DNA from 2 places in the Colwellia aquaemaris genome. Region 2 is predicted to be linked to the other one. Evidence: predicted binding sites of a transcription regulator. Region 2 holds the regulator's gene; the other holds the start of a gene.
What was found. The regulator LexA, encoded in region 2, represses DNA repair genes until DNA is damaged. The targets are predictions, from matches to a motif close to TACTGTATNNNNATACAGTA.
Positions count from the first base shown of each region.

Region 1: a site for LexA is predicted at 1,830-1,849, ahead of imuA (translesion DNA synthesis-associated protein ImuA). Genes of this name have one in related genera too.

Region 1 is NZ_BAAJLV010000010.1:20,372-23,852, forward strand. It holds gene add (adenosine deaminase) at 1-383, opposite strand, end outside; gene aroG (3-deoxy-7-phosphoheptulonate synthase AroG) at 613-1,668, shown strand; gene imuA (translesion DNA synthesis-associated protein ImuA) at 1,866-2,639, shown strand; gene AC27HL_RS18225 (Y-family DNA polymerase) at 2,681-3,481, shown strand, end outside.
Region 2 is NZ_BAAJLV010000009.1:97,897-101,377, forward strand. It holds gene coxB (cytochrome c oxidase subunit II) at 1-1,267, opposite strand, end outside; gene lexA (transcriptional repressor LexA) at 1,808-2,422, opposite strand; gene AC27HL_RS18115 (Ig-like domain-containing protein) at 2,535-3,481, opposite strand, start outside.

The DNA of each region.
Region 1 (3,481 bases), on a different contig from region 2:
TTGCAGGCTGCCTTTACACCATCGATAACGGCGGCAACGACATCTTCTACCACTAGATTGTTTTTCATTGCCATGTAATATGGCGAAAAGCGTAATTCTGCGTAGTTTATACCTGCGTTGAATGCATCTTCAACATTCTCAAAAGCAATGCGTTTACAGTCATCTAAGGTTTTAAGTACAGCGACACCCCAGTCGAGTTTGCTAAGAAAAGCGAGTAGATCACTTTCACTTTCTTGAATTTGAACGTGAGGAACAAAAGCTTCAAAGTTTGTTTCAGGTAAAGCGATCTTATGTTCTTGTGCTAAAGACCAAATAGTCTTTGGGCGAATATTTCCATCTAAATGACGGTGTAAGTCAATCAGTGGTATAGCAGAGTTGATCATGTGAAATGGTAACCTTTGTAAATATGTCTAATAAAAATACGACCAAAGCACTATAGAATAAATTTATTTATCTTTCTTTGATGTCGAATAATTCTATTATACCGCTTTTTTCGTATTTTATGTTGCTATTAGCGTCAGAACACTGATAAATTAACTGCGGGACTAATCATCTAGGTGTCTAGACGTAAATATTAAATAGAAATTATTCGCAGTATAAAGAGAAAACATTATGGTTTATCAAACCGACGACGTTCGTATTAACAAAATCAAAGAACTTTTACCTCCAATCGCGTTACTTGAGCGATTTCCTTCATCAGAACAAGCAACAAAGTCGGTTTTTGCTGGCAGACAAGCCATTAGTAAAATTTTTAATAATCAAGACGATCGTTTACTCGTTGTCATTGGTCCATGTTCTATACATGATCCAAAGGCAGCGTTGGAATATGGTGAGCGTTTAGTTAAATTGCGAGAGAAATACCAAGACACGCTAGAAATTGTTATGCGAGTCTATTTTGAAAAGCCAAGAACTACAGTTGGTTGGAAAGGGTTGATTAATGACCCTTATATGGATAATAGTTTTAAATTGAATGACGGTCTGCGTATTGGACGTAAGTTATTGCTTGATTTAAACAATTTAGGCTTGCCAACCGCAGGTGAGTTTTTAGATATGATCACACCACAATACATGGCTGACTTTATGTGCTGGGGAGCGATTGGTGCTCGTACCACAGAAAGCCAAGTACACCGTGAACTTGCTTCTGGTTTGTCTTGTCCTGTAGGTTTTAAAAATGGTACTGATGGCACCATTAAAGTTGCTATTGACGCTATAGGAGCTGCCAGTGCGTCACATCATTTTTTATCAGTCACAAAATACGGTCATTCAGCGATTGTAGAAACCACAGGAAATGAAGATTGTCATATTATTTTGCGTGGTGGTAAAACGACAAACTTTGACGCGGATAGTGTTAAAACGGTTACTGAGCAGTTAGATAAATCAGGCTTAAATACTAACATCATGATTGACTTTAGCCACGCTAACAGCAGTAAGAAGTTTGAAAATCAAATGCTTGTTTGTCGTGATGTGTGTCAGCAAATGCGCGATGGTAATAGTAATATTTTCGGTGTGATGGTGGAAAGTCATTTAGTTGAAGGCCGTCAAGACTTAGTTAATGGTATTGCGGCTACTTATGGACAAAGTATCACTGATGCTTGTATTGGTTGGCAAGATACAGAGACTTTATTATCAGAGTTGGATCAGGCGGTCGCCCAACGTCGAGCAAGATAATTAATCATTTAAGTCGCACATCAGTATTTAAAGCAGGCAGGTAGCCTGCTTTTTTTTTATCATTAAAAAGTTTAATTTATTATCAATATGTTACTTTATTTTTTGATTTATTAATGGGCTTTTTTGCCTCTGTAGGTTGTTAATTTATAACCACACAACTATACTGTATGAAAATACAGTATAGTTGTGTGGCAAATATGAATAAAGTGCTTAAACAATTACACCGCCAAGGTAAAGTTTGGCGTGCTGATCAAGTAAAAAATGTTGTTGAAACAGTTGATAGTGGCTATCAAGAGCTAAATACGCAATTAAATGGCGGCTTGCCTAAACAAGGTGTTATTGAAGTACAAACATTAAATGGTATTGGTGAATTAAGACTTTTCTTACCTTATCTCTTAAATATATTACAAACTGAACTAGCACAAAAGCAGCATAGTCGACAGGTTGTTTTTATTGCGCCGCCAGCACAAGTAAATGCTTTAATGTTGCTAAAAGCTGCCATACCGCTTGAAAATGTCTTAATAATTACTTCTCAAAAGCCAGAAGAGTCGCTGTGGGCGGCAGAGCAATGCTTAAAAAGCGGTTGTTGTTTTGCCGTGTTGCTATGGCAACAATTTCTTGCTGTGCATCAAATTAAGCGCTTAAAGCAAGCTGCTGTTACAGGTGATGCAGTACAAATTATTTTTCGGGCGCCATACAATGTTGATTTGGCTTTACCTGTGTCTTTATCTTTAGCACTTCAACCACAAAAGACAGGCCTAACCGTTCATATAAAAAAACAATTAGGTGGCTGGCCTTGTAAGCCTTTTTTGCTCAACATGCATAAGCAATGGCCGAGTCTAGCTGAAGCTGATGCTGGGATTAAATGTAGTGATGATGAAATCAGCAATGTGGTGGTACCGCTCTCAACTAAGCAAAGGCCTAGCTATTCAAGTAAAAGTAGATTAAATCAGCGATTTAGAGCGCATTAATAGCGGTTACTGATCGCCGTTTTCATGGTTAAAAAATATTAATGTTGTGGTTATACATAAATTTTCCATCTTTACAGCTTGATTGTTTGCAGGCTAGCCAATTAAAGCCTGTGCGAGGGAAAGGGGATGATAAACAAGCCATTGTAATTGTTGATAGTAAAAAAAATTGCATTGTGCAATTAAATGAAAGGGCGAAGGCTGAAGGTATACAGTTGGGCATGGGCTTAGCTATGGCAGCATCTTTAACGGACACGCTGCAAGTTTTGCCATATCAGCATGAAGAGCAAGAGGCTCATCTATTCAATATTACAGAGCAGTTATACAGTGTTACTGCCAATATTGCTTTATTCCCACCACAGGGTTTAGCACTAAAAGTTGGCAATATGCTAAAGCTTTATCAACACATAGAAACCTATATGGCAGCGGTAAAATCTGTGCTTCAGCCTTTCAATCTTAATACTGCATTTGCTTATGGTTATAGCCCTATGTCAGCGCAATTACTTGCTTGTTCAGGTACAAACATGCTGACGGCAGATAAAAGTGTCATCGCAGAAAAAATGGCGACATTAGACATTGAAGAACTATTTATTGCCGATAAAAGTAAGCAAACGTTAAAGCGCTTAGGCATTAAAACTTTAGCTCAGCTGCAGTCGTTACCAGTAGAAGAGTTAGCAAAACGATTAGATAAAAACTGTATAGATTACTTAATGCAACTTACAGGTAAACATAATACACCGTTATCATTCTATCAGCCTAAACACAGCTTTGAGCATAGTATTGAGTTATTGTATGAAATGACTCATGTGGATGCGCTTTTACAGCCAATAAGGCAACTATTAAAG
Region 2 (3,481 bases):
CACCCATGCTCATCAATTCATCTTGGCTGTAAACTTTAGATAAATCTTCTTCTGGAATAACCTTCGCAACTTCTTCTTTTATTTCTGCAACGGCCTCTTTTACCGTATCAGTAGCACTTTCAATTGCACCACCCACGGCGGCTTTAACATCAGCTGCTTGCACAGCATCGCCGGTATTGTTACCCCAGGCATTACGTTCATAAGTTACAACAGCAGCAATTTCTTTTAAGCTCAATTGCTTGCCATAACCTTGCATACCAGTGCCCGCTTTACCGTTATAAACAATATCAATATGTTCACTTACTGGCCCTGTTGTTGCTATAGCACTGCCTTTAAGCGCTGGAAATGCAGGTGGTAAACCTTGACCGCTGACTTGGTGACAAGCGGCACAATAAGCAGTGTAGGTTGTTTCACCTAACTGCATTAATTCATCCATAGAAACTGAGGCATTTAAAGACGCAGCTTCAGCAGCTGCCGCGTTCGCTTTCAATTGTTTTTGCTCTTCAATCCAAAGTGCATAATCTGCTTCAGATTTAACTTCAACAACAATTGGCATAAAGCCGTGGTCTTTACCACATAGCTCCGCACATTGGCCACGATACGTGCCCGGATTGTCAACTTTGGTCCATGCTTCATTAATAAAGCCAGGGTTTGCATCTTGCTTAACAGCAAATGCCGGCACCCACCATGCATGAATAACATCATCTGAGGTGATCACAAACCGAACTTTTTTATTGGTTGGGATAACTAAAGGTCGGTCAACTTCGAGTAAGTAATTTTCACCTTTTTCAGCAGAGCTGCCGTCAAGGTTTTCGTATTGCTCTCTAGGAGTCGAAAGTACTGAATAAAACTCAATATCTTGATCAAAATATTTATAATGCCACTTCCACTGTGAACCAGTAATTTGCACGGTTAAATCGGCGTCATCATTATTTTCCATTTCGATGAGCGTGTACGTTGCAGGCACTGCCATGGCGATTAGAATAACGACAGGTATTGCCGTCCAGAGAATTTCAATTTTTGTGCTTTCATGGAAGGTTGCTGGTTTAACCCCTTTTGATTTACGGTGGAATACCATAGACCAAAACATGGCACCAAATACCACAACACCAATAGCCGTACAGATGTAGAGCACCAACATATGTAAATCATATACGTCTCTACTAACGTCCGTAACACCTTTGGTCAAATTCAGCGGCATATCTGCCCAAACTGAACTAGATAACAAGCCCCCTAGCAACAGCAAACCTAGGTTACGTCTTTTCACTCGACATCTCCTTCACCCTTTAAGGCAAAAACAGCAGTTAATCTTTAATTTATTGTGATAAACCAGTGATTTTGCTCATACATTTATTATTATTTAAGCGGTGCAATTTTGAACAACCATCAATTGCGCCCTATTGTTATATTTGTACGTTTTCTAGACTAGAATTACTTAAAACTTGATCTGGGTCAATTTAAAATTTAAAAAGCATAAATAATAAAACCTAATAAATACAATAGAGTAATAACCCTAAATCGGGATTTTCGTGCATTTTTAAAGGCTTCAGAGGTATGTTTAATTTTTATTCAGCATGTGATCATCATACCGAAAATTTAATAAAAGCTCCTCACCAAAATCGTATAAAAAACAATCTACATGAGCGTTTCAGGAGTAAGAATGATAATTATTCTTAAAAAACAAACCTTAAAGAAAGGAAACAAACTTAAAGAAGGGAAAGTGCAGGTTTAAAATGTAAGCACCTTTAGAAACCTGCACAATAATAAAACAAAAGTTAACCTTGATAGTAGGAAATAAAAATAGAATTTACATCCAGTCAGCAGCGCGAATAACACCAACCGCAATACCTTCAACATTAAAATGTTGCGAGGTTAAATCAACTTCTATTGGTGAAAAATCTTCATTTTCAGCATGCAAATAAACAAGGTTACCTTCGCGTTTAAAGCGTTTAACTGTTACGTCTTCTTCGACCCGTGCAACAATCACTTGACCATTTTTTACATCGGTAGTTTGATGTACCGCCAACAAATCGCCATCCAAAATACCAATGTCTTTCATACTTTCGCCATTTACGCGTAGTAAATAATCGGCTGCTGGGTGAAATAAACTACCATCAATTTTGTAATGCTCTTCAACATGTTCTTGCGCAAGAATTGGTTCACCAGCAGCAACTCGGCCAATCAAAGGTAAACCTTCTTCTTCAGCAAACTCTTCTGCTAAACGAATACCGCGCGAAGTGCCTGGCAACATTTCTATATAGCCCTTTTTAGCAAGTGCCTTTAAGTGCTCTTCTGCGGCATTAGCCGACTTAAAGCCAAAAAATTCAGCAATTTCCGCACGTGTTGGTGGCATGCCGGTTTCAGAAATTTTTTCTCGGATCAGATCAAATATCTGTTGTTGTCTGGGTGTTAAAGGGCGCATATTTTTTCCTTAAGCAACGATTAGGCAGCCTGTATTTTTAAACAGTATCACTGTCATTGTATACAGGCTGTAAATAAACGCAAGTTATGATTTATTGTAATGTAATTACACTTTAATCAACTTTCATTTTCACTTTAATAAAAAATGGTAATTGATAATCTCCATAGTTAACGTTTAAGAACAAGTAATCAGTATGTTCAAAATCAAAGATAAAGTTATCTACTTGCAACTTCAACTGAATGCCTTCATCAGTACGTATCACCTCAGCTACGTCGAAAGTATTGCTGGTATTAGTGGTATCAAGAGACATTGCATCTACAAGACCGTGATCATCAGTAAAGGTTAAGTTTACTTGGGTTTCAACGCCCTCATGCACAACAATCTCTGCCGAAGTATCTAAAGATAAAGATGTTCTAGCGATAGCTTCAGAGAGTATTGTTACATTAGCCGTTTTAAGGACTTCAGAATTGTCGACTAATTTAGCACGGTAAATGATGCTCAGTGTTTGCTGGCCACTTACTCCTGGAGCGATAACTTCAAAGTGCTGCTTCGAATCACTAACTTTAACACCTTGAACACCCGAGGTACCCCAATACCACTCTTTAATCTGTTCATAATCTTCGGTTATCACATTAAAGTTAATGGCTTGCCCTTTCACTGCAACAAGTCGTGAAATGGTGTAATTCATTTCACTCAATGTTATATCATTTTTAATTTTTAATTCAGCGCTGACAGTTTTGCTAAGCTGCCCCATCGTGACTGTAAGTGACAATTGCCCACTCATATCAGATTCGACTCTAGGTGCCGAGATGCTTAAAGTTTTATTATTTGGTGTAAGTAAGTGCAATTCTTGATCAGACGTCCATTGCCACTGATATGAATCAATACTATGTGAACTTTCAATAGTAGGAGTAATCGATATAGTGCTATCTTCGGTTATTTCCATATTATTCGGTAGCGACACTTCCAAATTTTGTGAACTTTCAGCTGAAACATATACCTGACATTTGCTGGTAAATTGAATATTATTCTCAGTAATAGCGACAACACTAATTGGAA